One region of the Streptomyces sp. NPDC043908 genome, then DNA from elsewhere that is predicted to be linked to it. Evidence: riboswitches for the same ligand, from Rfam matches in the RefSeq annotation. Region 1 holds a riboswitch; the other holds the start of a gene.
What was found. Region 1 has a riboswitch for glycine ahead of gcvP (aminomethyl-transferring glycine dehydrogenase). Riboswitches for the same ligand answer to the same signal wherever they lie in the genome.

Region 1 (7,778 bases):
GTCGGCCGGTGTGTTGATTCTGGGTTCGTCCTGCCCCACGGGCGGGTCTGTTTCGGTCAAGGGGAATCGCCCGTGAAGTTGTTTGCGAAGTTGTTCGGCAAGAGCGCACGTGAGGACGGTGCCGCCGGCTCCGCCCGGCACCGTGCCCGGGGCCGTGGACAGGCGGAGGAGCAGGGCGGCGAGCGCCCGCTGTTCCGCGATGAGGTGGGCCGCCCCGGTGGCGACATTCCGGGCGGTCCGGGCGCGTCTTCTGTTGACCCTGCCGGTCCCGGCCGCATAGGTTTCCAGGACCCATCGAGTGCGGGTCCGGGTGGCGGGTTCGCGTCCGATCCGTATGCGACCAGCTCCCACGCGGTCCAGTCGGGGCAGGAGGATCCGTCCATGCCGGTGTGTACGAGGTGCGGGCACAGCAACGCGGCGGCGAGCCGCTTCTGCTCCAACTGCGGGGCGCCGCTGCGCCCGGGCGCGGTCCCCGAGCGTGCCGCGGAGACCACGTCGACGATCTCGATCTCCGGCCTGGAGGCGTACGACTCCGAGGTGACGGGCCAGACGGCGCTGCCGTCGCTGTCGCCGGAGGCGCAGGCCGCGGTGGACGCGCTGCCGCTGGGCTCTGCCCTCCTGGTGGTGCGCCGCGGCCCCAACTCGGGCAGCCGCTTCCTTCTGGACGGCGAGCTGACCACGGCGGGCCGGCATCCGCAGAGCGACATCTTCCTGGACGACGTGACCGTCTCGCGCCGCCACGTGGAGTTCCGCCGCAACCCGGACGGCCGTTTCACCGTCTCGGACGTCGGCAGCCTCAACGGCACGTATGTGAACCGGGAGCGGATCGACTCGATCGACCTGTCCAACGGCGACGAGGTGCAGATCGGGAAGTACCGGCTGGTGTTCTACGCGAGCCAGCACGGCGTCTGACCCTCTCCCAGACTCCGTCCGGGGGGACCCGCAAGGGGGAAGACCCACCAGGGAAGGCCCATGCTGCACACACCGACGGGCGGTGCCGGGAACGGCACCGCCACCGCGGGCGACCGGCTGATGAGCATCGGGACGGTGCTGAACCAGCTGCGCGAGGAGTTCCCCGAAGTCACCATCTCCAAAATCCGCTTCCTGGAGTCCGAGGGTCTCGTGGAGCCCCGGCGCACGCCGTCGGGGTACCGCAAGTTCAGCCCCGAGGACGTGGAGCGGCTCGCCCAGGTCCTGCGGATGCAGCGGGACCACTATCTGCCGCTGAAGGTCATCCGCGAGCATCTGGACGCGCTGAGCCGCGGTGAGCAGCCCGTGCTGCCCGCCGCGGGCGGAGCGCGCGATCTGGCGGACGGCGGGGGCGAGGGCGACCCGGAGCGCCCCACGGCGTCCCGTGTGGGGCGTACGGAGCTTCTGGTGGCCGCTGAGGTCACCGAGGCGGAGCTGACCGAGTGGGAGTCCTACGGGCTGATCTCGGCCGGTCCCGAGGGCGGCTACGACGCGGAGTCGGTGAACGTGGCCCGCCTGGTGGCGGACCTGGGCCGATTCGGTCTCGAACCGCGTCATCTTCGCGCCATGAAGGCGGCCGCCGACCGCGAGGCCGGGCTGGTCGAACAAGTGGTCGCACCCCTGCGTCTGCACCGCAACCCGCAGACCAGGGCGCATGCGGAGGCCACGGTCAGGGAGCTCGCGGCGCTCACCGTGCGGCTCCACGCGGCCATGGTCCAGACCGCTCTCGGGGTCCGGCTGCACTGACCCCGGGGGTCCCCGACTACCCAAACCTGCCGGGCACGTCCTAGGGTTGCTGTGTGAACGAGCTCGACGTCGTGGGTGTCCGGGTGGAAATGCCCTCCAACCAACCGATCGTGCTCCTGCGTGAAGTGGGAGGCGATCGGTACCTCCCGATCTGGATCGGTCCAGGGGAGGCGACCGCGATCGCCTTCGCCCAGCAGGGGATGGCTCCGGCGCGGCCGCTGACGCACGACCTTTTCAAGGACGTGCTGGAGGCCGTGGGCCAGGAGCTCACCGAGGTCCGCATCACGGACCTGCGCGAAGGTGTCTTCTACGCGGAGCTGGTCTTCGCCAGCGGGGTCGAGGTGAGCGCGCGACCATCGGACGCCATAGCGCTCGCCCTGCGCACCGGAACGCCGATCTACGGCAGTGACGGGGTGCTCGACGACGCGGGGATCGCCATCCCGGACGAGCAGGAGGACGAGGTGGAGAAGTTCCGCGAGTTCCTCGACCAGATCTCGCCCGAGGACTTCGGCACCAACAGCCAGTGAGCCGCGCGCCCGGAGCCCCGTGAAACCCGGCGGCTCCGGGGCATTCGAGTAGCCTTTCCCGGAAGAGGGGTACGCGAAACCACTCTCAGGGTGATTATCACTCGGCGTGCCGAGTGTGGCGATCGTTGACGCACCCCGAGTGACTGCCTACCGTCGTGAGGGCAGTTCTAGGACGGAGGGTCGGCGTGAGAAGCAGCGGCGGCGACAGTACGGCAGGGGAGGCCCCCGGATGTCCGGGGGGGAGCGGGCCGTACCCGCCTCCGAGTCCTCTGCCGGGTACGAGCGGTGGCCACCCCCTTCACGACAGCACGGCCGACACCGGCACCGACACCGTCGGATACCGGGGGCCGACGGCGTGCGCGGCGGCGGGGATCACCTACCGGCAGCTCGACTACTGGGCGCGGACCGGCCTGGTCGAGCCCAGTGTGCGTCCGGCGTACGGATCGGGGACCCAGCGGCTGTACAGCTTCAAGGACGTCGTGGTCCTCAAGATCGTCAAGCGTTTCCTGGACACCGGGGTCGCCCTCCAGAACATCCGCACCGCCGTGCAGCACCTGCGGGAGCGCGGCTTCCGTGATCTGGAGCGGATGACGCTGATGAGCGACGGGGCGACGGTGTACGAGTGCTCCTCGCCCGACGAGGTCGTCACCCTGCTCCAGGGCGGCCAGGGGGTCTTCGGCATCGCCGTCGGCGTGGTGTGGCGCGATGTGGAGACGGCGCTGTCCCAGCTGCACGGCGAGCGGGTCGACACCGGCGAGACGCTGGTCGGGAACAACCCGGCCGACGAGCTGGCCCGGCGCCGCAACCGCGCGGTCTGAGGGGCCGCCGGGCCGCAGGGGGCCGATTGTCAGTGGTGTGAGGCAGCATCGGTGGTGTGAGAGCCGCGCCGACCATCCTGCATCTGGACATGGATGCCTTCTTCGCCGCCGCAGAGCAGGCGTCGAAGCCCAGCCTGCGCGGAAAGCCCGTGATCGTGGGCGGCCTCGGACCGCGCGGTGTGGTGGCCACCGCGTCGTACGAGGCACGGCGCTTCGGCGCGCGCTCCGCGATGCCGATGGCGCAGGCCAGACGGCTCTGTCCGAACGGCGCCTACCTCGTCCCGCGCTTCACGTTCTACCGCTCGATCAGCGAGCAGGTGATGGAGCTGCTGGGGCGGCTGTCGCCCCTGGTGGAGCCGCTGAGCCTCGACGAGGCCTTCGTGGACCTGGAGGCCGGGGGAGTCGCGTGGGACGCCCAGTCGGCCCGTGAGGCCGGTCAGCGGCTGCGCGCGGACATCCGGGCGGTGACGGGGCTGACGGGATCGGTGGGCCTCGCGGGGTCCAAGATGCTCGCGAAGATCGCCTCGGAGGAGGCGAAGCCGGACGGGCTGATGCTCATCGAGCCCGGCACCGAGCGGGAACTGCTCGCCCCGATGCCGGTCAGGACGCTGCCGGGCGTGGGGCCCGCGACGGGCGAGCACCTGCGCAGGGCGGGGATGACCACGGTCGCGGATCTGGCCGAGGCGGGCGAGGACGAGCTCGTACGGCTGCTGGGCAAGGCGCACGGCGCCTCACTGCACCGGATGGCGCTCGGCCTCGACGACCGGCCGGTGGTGGCCGAGCGGGACACCAAGTCGGTGTCGGTCGAGGACACCTTCGACGTGGACCTGCACGACCGGGTGCGGGTGATGACCGAGGTGGGACGGCTCGCCGACCGCTGTGTGCAGCGCCTGCGGGCCTCCGGGCACTCCGGCCGCACGATCGTCCTGAAGGTCCGCCGATACGACTTCTCCACGCTGACCCGGTCCGAGACGCTCCGCGGGCCCACGGACGATCCCGCGGTGGTGCGCGAGGCGGCCGGCCGGCTGCTCGACTCCGTGGACACCACCGGCGGCGTGCGTCTGCTGGGGGTCGGGGTCAGCGGCCTCGCCGACTTCACCCAGGAGGACCTCTTCGCCCAGGCGGCGGGCGAGCGGTCGGCGGGTGATCAGGGCACGGCGGAGCAGGCGCCCGTCGAGGCCGGGACCGGGGCGGAGGCGGCCGCCCCCGAACAGCCGGAGGCGGTGGACCCGGCCGAGCGGCGCTGGCTGGCCGGGCACGACGTGCACCACCGCGCGTTCGGCCCCGGCTGGGTGCAGGGCAGCGGGGTGGGCCGGGTCACCGTCCGGTTCGAGACGCCCACCTCCGCCGTCGGGCGGGTGCGGACGTTCCGGGTGGACGACCCCGACCTGGAGCCGTCCGAGCCGCTGCGGCTGGTGGACGTGGCAGGGGAAGCGGCGACCGGGCAGACGGGTGAAGGGGCCGGGCGGGAGCAGACGGGTGACGGCGGACCGGGGGAGCAGGGCGGCGCGGAGGGTCAGGCGTCGTCCTCCTCACCCGCGAGCCGTCCGAAGTCCCGGTCGCGGTCGGCGCCGGGCAGCGGATCGGGGGCGGCGATGTCGAGACCGTAGTGGTGGTAGAGCTGGAGCTCCTGTTCGGGGGAGAGGTGGCGGCCGACGCCGAAGTCGGGAGCGTCCTTGATCAGCGCCCGGTCGTAGGGGATGTGCAGCGCCTCGTCGACGAGGGCGCTGGGTTCCAGGGGGACGAAGGCGTCCCGGCTGAACAGCCCGGTGCGTACGGCGGCCCACTCGGGGACTCCGGTGGCGTCGTCGAGGTACACCTCGTCCACCGTGCCGATCTTGTTGCCGTTACGGTCGAACGCCTTGCGGCCGATCAGGCTGCGCGGATCGATATCGGTCTGCACGGTCCCTCCAACAGGTCGCAACTGCTCGTAACACTACGAAAGTGCACAACGGGGGCGTCGGCCACTCGAAGGATCAGGGCCGGGCCGCGCTGGTAGGCTGGCGATGGCTGCTGACCCCGTGCGGGAGAGTCCTCCGGAAAGATGTCCGGAGGCGCCGAAGGAGCAAATCCTCCCCGGAATCTCTCAGGCCCACGTACCGCGCGGACGAGGTCACTCTGGAAAGCAGGACGGGGGACGTGCGGGCTCAGGCCTGTGCGCGCACCCCTTCCTCACCGACGGTGAAAGCCGGGACGCCCCCACGCGCCCCGGTGAAGCTCTCAGGTTGAGATGACAGAGGGGGAGGCCGTCCGGGCACCCGCGCCGTGGTGCCCCTCGCAGGTCGTGCAGACCAGGAGGCCTCCGTAATGACCGCCAACCGCATGCCGCTCACCGAGCTCGAGCGTGGCATCCCCTTCGAGCAGCGTCACATCGGGCCCGACGCCGAGGCCCAGGCGAAGATGCTCGCGCAGGTCGGCTACGGCTCGCTCGACGAGCTGACCGCCGCGGCGGTGCCGGACGTGATCAAGAGCGCCGAGGCGCTGGGTCTGCCCGGCGCCCGCACCGAGGCCGAGGTCCTGGCCGAGCTGCGCTCCCTCGCGGACCGCAACCAGGTCCTGGCCCCGATGATCGGCCTGGGCTACTACGGCACGTTCACCCCGCCGGTGATCCTGCGCAACGTCATGGAGAACCCCGCCTGGTACACGGCGTACACGCCGTACCAGCCGGAGATCTCGCAGGGCCGCCTGGAGGCGCTGCTCAACTTCCAGACCGTCGTCGCCGACCTCACCGGGCTGCCGACCTCCGGCGCCTCGCTGCTCGACGAGGGCACCGCGGCCGCCGAGGCGCTCGCGCTCTCCCGCCGCGTCGGCAAGGTCAAGGGCGGGGTCTTCCTCGTCGACGCCGACACCCTCCCGCAGACGGTGGCCGTCATAGAGACGCGCGCCGAGCCGACGGGTGTCGAGGTCGTCGTCGCCGACCTCAGCCGCGGCATCCCGGCCGAGGTGGCCGAGCGTGGTGTCTTCGGCGTGCTGCTCCAGTACCCGGGCGCCTCCGGCGAGGTCCGCGACCTCAAGCCGGTCATCGACGAGGCCCACGAGCTGGGCGCGATCGTCACCGTCGCCGCCGACCTGCTCGCCCTGACCCTGCTGACCTCGCCCGGCGAGCTCGGCGCGGACATCGCCGTCGGCACCACCCAGCGCTTCGGCGTCCCCATGGGCTTCGGCGGCCCGCACGCCGGCTACATGGCGGTCCAGGAGAAGTTCGCCCGCAGCCTGCCCGGCCGCCTGGTCGGCGTCTCCGTCGACGCGGACGGCAACAAGGCGTACCGCCTGGCGCTCCAGACCCGTGAGCAGCACATCCGCCGCGAGAAGGCCACCAGCAACATCTGTACCGCGCAGGTCCTGCTCGCCGTCATGGCCGGCATGTACGCGGTCTACCACGGCCCGGACGGCCTGCGGCAGATCGCCCGGCGCACCCACCGGTACGCGGTGATCCTCGCCGAGGGCCTGCGCGCCGCCGGTGTGGAGGTCGTGCACGGCTCGTACTTCGACACGCTGACCGTCCGGGTCCCCGGCAAGGCCGCCGAGGCCGTCGCCGCCGCCCGTGACGGCGGGGTCAACCTGCACCTGGTCGACGCCGACACCGTCTCGATCGCCTGCGACGAGACCACCGACCGCGACCGCGTCGCCGCGGTCTGGGCCGCCTTCGGCGCCGAAGGCGACATCGAGGCGCTGGACGCCTCGGCCGCCGACACGCTGCCGGGCGCGCTGCTGCGCACCGACGAGTTCCTCACCCACCCGGTCTTCCACCAGCACCGCTCCGAGACCGCGATGCTGCGCTACCTGCGCAAGCTCGCCGACCGCGACTACGCGCTGGACCGCGGCATGATCCCGCTCGGCTCCTGCACCATGAAGCTGAACGCGACCACCGAGATGGAGCCGGTCACTTGGCCCGAGTTCGGTCAGATCCACCCCTTCGCGCCGGTCGAGCAGGCCGGGGGCTACCTCACGCTCATCCACGAGCTGGAGGAGCGCCTCGCCGAGGTCACCGGATACGACGCGGTGTCCATCCAGCCCAACGCCGGTTCGCAGGGCGAGCTCGCGGGTCTGCTCGCGGTCCGCGCCTACCACCGCGCCAACGGCGACGAGCAGCGCACGGTCTGCCTGATCCCCTCCTCCGCCCACGGCACCAACGCGGCCAGCGCCGTGATGGCCGGGATGAAGGTCGTCGTGGTGAAGACCGCCGACGACGGCGAGGTCGACATCGCGGACCTGCGCGCCAAGATCGAGCAGTACCGCGACGAGTTGTCGGTGCTGATGATCACCTACCCGTCCACGCACGGGGTGTTCGAGGAGCACGTCGCCGACATCTGCGGCGAGGTGCACGACGCGGGCGGCCAGGTCTACGTGGACGGCGCCAACCTCAACGCGCTGGTGGGTCTCGCCAAGCCGGGCAAGTTCGGCGGCGACGTCTCGCACCTGAACCTGCACAAGACGTTCTGCATCCCGCACGGCGGCGGCGGCCCGGGCGTGGGCCCGGTCGGTGTGCGCGCGCACCTCGCGCCGTACCTGCCGAACCACCCGCTCCAGCCGACCGCGGGACCGGAGACGGGCGTCGGCCCGATCTCGGCCGCCCCGTGGGGCTCGGCCGGCATCCTGCCGATCTCGTGGGCGTACGTCCGGCTGATGGGCGCCGAGGGCCTCAAGCGCGCCACCCAGGTCGCGGTCCTCGCGGCCAACTACATCGCCAAGCGCCTGGAGCCGCACTACCCGGTGC
Region 2 (7,778 bases), 610 kb from region 1:
GCGTCAGCGCCACGGCGGTAGCGATCAGAACGGTCGCTTTTCTCGTCTTCACCTGAGGAATGCCCCCTTTTGGGATGGTTGCGGCAGATGTGTCTTTGCGTGGAAGGTGCCGCGTGCTTACTTGCCTCGCGGGTCGAGGGCGTCTCGCAGCCCGTCGCCCAGCAGGTTGAACGCCAGGACCGTGATGAAGATCGCCAGGCCCGGCACGATCATGTACTGCGGGTCCGCCTCGTAGAGGTCGGTCGCGGTGGTGAGCATTCCGCCCCACGATGCCTGCGGCGGCGCGATGCCGACGCCGAGGAAGCTGAGGCCGGCCTCGAACAGGATGTTCGTGGGGATCAGGAGCGTCGCGTAGACCAGGATCGGCGCCACCAGGTTCGGCAGCAGCTCCCGGACCAGGATGAACGGACCGCGCGCGCCGAGGCTCTTGGCGGCCTCGACGAACTCGCGCTCGCGCAGGCTGAGCGTCTGGGCCCGGACGATACGGCCCATGTAGGGCCAGCTGAAGAAGCCGATCACGAAGATCAGCACACAGATCCTCAGGGGCAGTCCGGTCAGTCCGAACGCCCCGTCCTGGAGCGACGCGGAGATCGAGATGGCGAAGAGCAGCAGCGGGAACGCCAGGAACACGTCCATCGCGCGGCTGATCAGGGTGTCCGCCCAGCCGCCGTAGAACCCTGCCGTGACGCCCATGATCACGCCGATGACCACCGAGAGCAGCGTGGCGCCGCCCGCGACGAGCAGCGACACCCAGGAGCCCTCGATGATGCGGGACAGGATGTCGCGCCCGTACTGCGGGTCGACGCCGAGCGGGTGCTCCCAGCTCATGCCGCCCCAGGCGCCCTTGGGCGCCAGCAGGGCCGGGTCGATCAGGTCCTGGTGGAACTCGTTCGGGTCGAGCCCGAACGCCCACTGGATGGGCTTGGAGAGAACGGCGAGCAGGACGAGCAGGACGACGACGACGCCACCGGCGACCGCGAGTTTGTCGCGCTTGAAGCGCGTCCAGGCGATCTGTCCGAGCGAACGGCCTTCGATCTGGCTCTGCTTGGCCCCCGTGAGTACTGCCTCCGGCGGCACCTCGGCAGCCGATCCGGTGGTCTCGAGCGGTGCGGTCACAGTGCCTCTGACCCCTCCCGGCCGGCGGATGGCCGGCCCGTACCAGCCGCTGTGGCGGCTTGTTCCATCAGGTGGTGCGGTGATCTGCGACGGGCCAACGGGCCCTTGTTAGCCGGGAGTCTTCAACGCGTTCGCGATCACCCGCCAGACCTGACGGTGAATGGTTGCCTAAACGTGATGCGGTCAGATGACTTCCGTTATGCGGACGTCGTGATCGTCTGAGCGGACCAGTCAGGCACTAACCGACCAGATCGGTCATGTCGCCCAACTGCCCTGATGAGGTGGCCAATTGGGTGGACCAGCCAGGCGCAACCGGGGCAGGGGCGACTGTTGGGTACGTGTGGGGCGTATGCGGTTTGTACGACGTGCGGGGGCCGTCAGTAGGCGCGCGGGGCGGCCGGCGGATAGCCGTACCCGCCCGCCGGGGCCGCCGGGGCGGCGTGCGCCTCGCGGTCGTAGAAGGGCCGGCCCTTGGCGCGCAGCCACATCCCGACCGGGTCGTACTCGTCGGAGAGGGCGACCGTGGAGACCGGCAGCCCGTCGGGGACGGCGGCGACGGACTGCTGCATCATCGCGCGCACCGCGTCGACCGACCGCGGCCCGGTGTCGTAGAGGTCGAGGCCGATCGCGAGGTACGGGGTGCCGAGCGCGGGCTGCACCCAGGCGCGGCGCAGCGCCCGCACGGCCGGGGTGCGGTGCGCGTGCTGGGTGAGCAGGGCGTAGAACTGCGGGATCTCCACGGCCGGTTCGGTGATCCGCAGCGGGCCCGCGGGCATCCGGTCCAGGCCCGTGGCGATCCGGCGCAGATCCGGCCACGGGATGCCGACCCCGCCGCCCGGGGCGTGCGGGTTGAGCCAGATCCCGTACCGGTCGGGGTAGAGGGCGCGGGCGATGTCACGGCCGGTGACCACCTCGTGGGCCCGGTTCCAGCCACTGGCAGAGAGCTCCTGGGCGGAGGTCACACAGGGTGCGTACGCCACCCCGTCGACCTCCATGTTCCCGTACTGCGCGTCGGGGGCGCCGGGGCCGCCGTGCCACAGCAGCATCCACAGCCGGCCGGAGGAGGGGTCGGCGAGGGCGTGCAGCAGCGCCTCGTACGCGTCGTAGCGTCCGGGGGCCACCTGGCGCAGCATGTGCTCGACCTGCCCGGCCGCCGCGGTGCCTGACGCACTCACCCTGGGTCCCGCCCCTCTTCGGTCCCCCGCGGCGCCGGTGCACAGGCGGGCGGCCGTGGGGGGTCTACGGATTATGGAACCAGCTTATGCGGGAGGGCGGCGGAGCGGCCCGCGCGTGGGCGGACTAGACGGCGGACCGCGTGTAGAAGGGGCGCACCCGCTCCCGCATCCAGTCCCCCACCGGGTCCTGGGCGACGTCCAGCAGCACCAGGTTCACCGGCCAGCCGACCGGGACGCGGCCCATCGCCCGGCCGAGCGCCTCCATGGGGGCGTTGCGCCCGGCCCCGTCCCAGGTGGAGAACTCCACGCCGATGAAGAGCGCCGGCTCGTCCCCCTCGATGGAGGCGAGCGCGCGGCGGGCGGTGCGCACCACGCCGATGGCCTCGAACTCGGCGGAGGCGGCGGCCAGGAAGTCCACCGGGTCCTCCTGCCAGTCGGGCTCGAAGAGCCGCACCCGGGCGCCGGAGGCGGGGCCGTCCAGGGCGGTGCGCCCGGTCCGGCACAGCTCGGCCACGGCGGGCGGCGGCAGCGGTACGCCCACCGCGCCCTCCGGGTTGAGCGCGATGCCCAGCTGGGGCGGCAGCCCGCGGGCGAACTCGACGGCCGGCGCGATCGCGAACGACATGTGCGGGCCGACGCACTGGAGGAACTGCTGCTCGGAGCTGTAGACCGGGACGTACGGCGCGCCGTCGATCTCCATGGTGGGCAGATCGAGGTCCCGGCTGTCCTGGCCGCCGCCGTTGGGCAGCGGCACCCAGACGGGGTTGCGGCCCATGACTTCTATCAGGCGGGGGCCGGCCGTGGGGTTGCCCAGGGCCGCGGCCAGCGCCTCCTCCAGCTCGTTGCCCGGCCAGCCGCCGCCGCCCTGCGGGAGCGGGTGCGGGAAGTTCATACGCCGTCCTTCGTCTGCGGGTCGGTGCGGGTCACCGCGGGCCGTACGGGGCCGCTCGCGCGGTCCCGCGGAAACTCTAGCCCCGGCCGGACGGCTCCCCGAAGGCGATGCGCTCCACCGTCCGCGCCGCCTCCCGGTCCAGCAGGACCGCCGAGGCGACCCCCCGGGGGAGGCTGCCCGCCGCGACCGCCGCTATCAGGCGCGGCACCGCCCGGGAGTGGCGGGCGAAGGCGTACGCCGAGACCTTGCGGCCGCGTGCCGTCTGCCCCGCGAGCGCCACCTCGGGCGGGACGTCGAGCAGCACCAGATGCAGGGAGCGCCCGCGCCGGGCCGCCCGCCGCGCCAGCGACCAGCGCACCCAGGCGTGGGTGCCGCAGTCGTGCACGACCAGGCCCCCGCCCGCCCGCAGCGCCCGGTGCATCCGCAGGAAGTGGGCGACGCGGGCCACCGGGCGGTACAGCGCGTACGGCACCCCGGGCAGCCGGGCCTCCCAGGCCTTGCGGGTGTCCTGCGAGTCGATGCCGAGGCCGGGCGCCGCCTGCCGCAGCAGGGTCGTCTTGCCGCTGCCGGGCAGTCCGGAGACCACCACCACGTCGCCCGCCGCGAACCGGAGCGTGCGCGGGGTCCCTCCGGTGCTTCCGCGCAGGTCCCGCACCGCTCGCGCCGCACCGGGCGCCGTGGCGCGCTGCGCGGGCACCGCCGGACCGGCCTTCGCCGCCGTGTGCCTGTGCACCGTCATCGGTCCTCCCCTGCCGGGTCGTGCGACCCTTCCCCAATGTGCGTAAAGAGATGGTAATAAGAGCTGAGTGATGTGCCGTTCCGCGCAGCCGTGCAATGATGTGCCCGCCAACTGCATACCGGCCGCTTGAATCCACGCGGGAGAGTCCCCGGCAGTTCCCCCAAGGCCCCAGAAGGCCGGGTGGATCGCGGGGCGCCGAAGGAGCAAGTCCCTCCCTTGAATCTCTCAGGCCCCGTACCGCGTGGATGAGGCAGATCTGAAAAGCGGGTCGCGCGTTCCCGGACGGCGTGGCTCCACCCAAGGTGCAAGCCGGGTCTCCCGGCGAACCTCTCAGGTTCCGATGACAGATGGGGAGGATCGTCCTCGCCGTCATGCCCTGGGAGCCACACCCTCATGAGCAACCCCCGTCTCACCGCCCTCGACGCGACGCACCGTTCGCTGGGCGCGACCATGACCGACTTCGCCGGCTGGGACATGCCGCTGCGCTACGGCAGCGAGCGCGACGAGCACAACGCCGTCCGCACCAGGGCCGGTCTCTTCGACCTCTCCCACATGGGTGAGATCACCGTCACCGGCCCGGAGGCCGTCAAGGCCCTGGACTACGCGCTCGTCGGCAACATCGCCACCATCGGCGTGGGCCGCGCCCGCTACACGATGATCTGCCAGGAGGACGGCGGCATCGTCGACGACCTGATCGTCTACCGCCTCGGCGAGAGCGAGTACATGGTCGTCGCCAACGCCGGCAACGCCCAGGTCGTCCTGGACGCGGTCACCGAGCGCGCGGCCGGCTTCGACGCCGAGGTCCGCGACGACCGCGACGCCTACGCGCTGCTCGCCGTCCAGGGCCCCGAGTCCCCCGGCATCGTGCAGTCGCTCACCGACGCCGACCTGGACGGCCTCAAGTACTACGCGGGCCTGCCCGGCACCGTGGCCGGCGTCCCGGCGCTGATCGCCCGTACGGGCTACACCGGCGAGGACGGCTTCGAGCTCTTCGTGGCCCCGGCCGACGCCGAGAAGCTGTGGCAGGCGCTCACCGAGGCGGGCAAGGACGCGGGCCTGGTGCCGTGCGGTCTGTCCTGCCGCGACACGCTGCGCCTGGAGGCGGGCATGCCGCTGTACGGGCACGAGCTGACCACCGCGCTGACCCCGTTCGACGCGGGGCTCGGCCGGGTCGTGAAGTTCGAGAAGGAGGGCGACTTCGTGGGGCGCGCGGCCCTGGAGGCCGCCGCCGAGCGCGCCGCCGCCAAGGCGCCGCGCAAGCTGGTCGGCCTGATCGCCGAGGGCCGCCGGGTGCCCCGCGCCGGGTTCTCCGTGGTGGCGAACGGCGAGGTCGTCGGCGAGGTGACCTCGGGCGCCCCGTCGCCCACCCTGGGCAAGCCGATCGCCATGGCGTACGTGGACGCCGAGCACGCCGCACCGGGCACCTCCGGCGTCGGCGTGGACATTCGCGGTACGCATGAGCCGTACGAGGTCGTGGCGCTGCCGTTCTACAAGCGCCAGAAGTGACCCCTCGCACACGCACCGCATGACTTTTCCGTTCACCACCACTCCCCCTCGTACAGGAGAATTCTGGTCATGAGCAACCCCCAGCAGCTGCGCTACAGCAAGGAGCACGAGTGGCTGTCGGACGCCGAGGGCGGCGTCTCGACGGTCGGCATCACGGAGCACGCGGCCAACGCGCTCGGTGACGTGGTGTTCGTCCAGCTCCCGGCGGTCGGTGACACGGTGACCGCGGGCGAGACCTGCGGCGAGCTGGAGTCGACCAAGTCGGTCAGCGACCTGTACTCGCCGGTCTCGGGCGAGGTCGTCGAGGCCAACCAGGACGTGGTGGACGACCCGTCCCTGGTGAACTCCGCCCCCTTCGAGGGCGGCTGGCTGTTCAAGGTGCGCGTCGCCGAGGAGCCGGGCGACCTGCTCTCCGCCGACGAGTACACCGCGTTCGCAGGCAGCTGACCACGGCGTAAGGACTGATCTTCCGATGTCGCTTCTGAACACCCCTCTTCACGAGCTCGACCCGGACGTCGCCGCGGCCGTCGACGCCGAGCTGAACCGCCAGCAGTCCACCCTGGAGATGATCGCCTCGGAGAACTTCGCTCCGGTCGCGGTCATGGAGGCCCAGGGCACGGTCCTCACCAACAAGTACGCCGAGGGCTACCCCGGACGCCGCTACTACGGCGGCTGCGAGCACGTGGACGTGACCGAGCAGATCGCGATCGACCGGGTCAAGGACCTGTTCGGCGCGGAGTACGCCAACGTCCAGCCGCACTCCGGCGCCTCCGCCAACCAGGCCGCCCTCTTCGCGATCGCCCAGCCCGGCGACACGATCCTCGGCCTGGACCTGGCGCACGGCGGCCACCTCACCCACGGCATGCGCCTGAACTTCTCCGGCAAGCAGTTCAACGTGGTCCCGTACCACGTCGACGAGGCCGGTCTGGTCGACATGGCCGAGGTCGAGCGCCTGGCCAAGGAGCACCGCCCCAAGGTGATCATCGCGGGCTGGTCGGCGTACCCGCGCCGGCTGGACTTCGCCGAGTTCCGCCGCATCGCGGACGAGGTCGAGGCCCTGCTGTGGGTCGACATGGCGCACTTCGCGGGCCTGGTCGCGGCCGGGCTGCACCCGAACCCGGTGCCGTTCGCGGACGTGGTCACCTCCACCACGCACAAGACGCTCGGCGGCCCGCGCGGCGGCATCATCCTGGCCCGGAACAAGGACTTCGCGAAGAAGCTGAACTCCGCGGTCTTCCCGGGCTTCCAGGGCGGTCCCCTGGAGCACGTGATCGCGGCCAAGGCGGTGTCCTTCAAGGTCGCGGCCTCCGAGGAGTTCAAGGAGCGCCAGCAGCGCACCCTGGACGGCGCCCGCATCCTGGCCGAGCGCCTGGTCCAGGACGACGTCACCGCGCACGGCGTCTCGGTCCTGTCCGGCGGCACGGACGTGCACCTGGTCCTGGTGGACCTGCGCAACTCCGAGCTCGACGGCCAGCAGGCCGAGGACCGCCTCCACGAGGTCGGCATCACGGTCAACCGCAACGCCGTCCCGAACGACCCGCGCCCCCCGATGGTCACCTCGGGCCTGCGGATCGGCACGCCGGCGCTGGCCACCCGCGGCTTCGGCGCGGACGACTTCCGTGAGGTCGCCGACATCATCGCCGAGACCCTCAAGCCGGACTTCGACAAGGACGCGCTGGCAGCCCGGGTCTCCGCCCTGGCCGCCAAGCACCCCCTGTACCCCGGCCTGAAGTAATTTCGTACCCTTTTGTTCGTACGAACCTTCGGGGCATCGCGCACACTGGACGCACACTGGACAGTGAGTGCGGTGCCCCGAACCCTTGCACCGCCCGTTCCACCTGCTCGCTCTGCACCACCCGGCAGACAACGGCGTCTACCTCACCAAGGAGTTTTTCCGTGGCCATCTCGGTCTTCGACCTGTTCTCGATCGGCATCGGCCCGTCCAGCTCCCACACGGTCGGCCCGATGCGCGCGGCCCGCATGTTCGCGCGCCGTCTGAAGAACGAGGGCCTGCTGGCCCACACCGCCTCGATACGGGCCGAGCTGTACGGCTCGCTGGGCGCCACCGGCCACGGCCACGGCACCCCCAAGGCGGTCCTGCTGGGCCTGGAGGGCAACTCGCCGCGCACGGTCGACGTGGAGCGCGCCGACGACGAGGTGGAGCGGATCAAGTCCAGCGGGCGGATCAACCTGCTCGGCGCCCACGAGATCCCCTTCGCCTTCGACGAGGACCTGATCCTGCACCGCCGCAAGGCGCTGCCGTACCACGCCAACGGCATGACGGTCTTCGCCTACGACGGCGAGGGCGCCCTGCTCCTGGAGAAGACGTACTACTCGGTCGGCGGCGGGT

Region 2: it holds a riboswitch for glycine, as region 1 does, so the genes downstream of both, gcvT (glycine cleavage system aminomethyltransferase GcvT) here and gcvP (aminomethyl-transferring glycine dehydrogenase) in region 1, are expected to answer to the same signal.

What each region holds. Positions count from the first base shown of each region.
Region 1 covers NZ_JBWKEI010000002.1:824,164-831,941, reverse strand. Annotated here, with positions in the region: gene AC069K_RS08000 (FHA domain-containing protein) at 1-912, shown strand, start outside; gene ftsR (transcriptional regulator FtsR) at 973-1,716, shown strand; gene AC069K_RS07990 (bifunctional nuclease family protein) at 1,770-2,243, shown strand; gene AC069K_RS07985 (MerR family transcriptional regulator) at 2,513-3,061, shown strand; gene AC069K_RS07980 (DNA polymerase IV) at 3,118-4,671, shown strand; gene AC069K_RS07975 (PRC-barrel domain-containing protein) at 4,578-4,964, opposite strand; glycine riboswitch at 5,076-5,173, shown strand; glycine riboswitch at 5,174-5,308, shown strand; gene gcvP (aminomethyl-transferring glycine dehydrogenase) at 5,369-7,778, shown strand, end outside.
Region 2 covers NZ_JBWKEI010000002.1:217,089-224,866, forward strand. Annotated here, with positions in the region: gene AC069K_RS05300 (ABC transporter substrate-binding protein) at 1-52, opposite strand, end outside; gene AC069K_RS05305 (ABC transporter permease) at 118-1,116, opposite strand; gene AC069K_RS05310 (enhanced serine sensitivity protein SseB C-terminal domain-containing protein) at 1,494-2,291, opposite strand; gene AC069K_RS05315 (enhanced serine sensitivity protein SseB) at 2,416-3,183, opposite strand; gene AC069K_RS05320 (AAA family ATPase) at 3,260-3,922, opposite strand; glycine riboswitch at 4,050-4,172, shown strand; gene gcvT (glycine cleavage system aminomethyltransferase GcvT) at 4,316-5,428, shown strand; gene gcvH (glycine cleavage system protein GcvH) at 5,498-5,875, shown strand; gene glyA (serine hydroxymethyltransferase) at 5,901-7,163, shown strand; gene AC069K_RS05340 (L-serine ammonia-lyase) at 7,325-7,778, shown strand, end outside.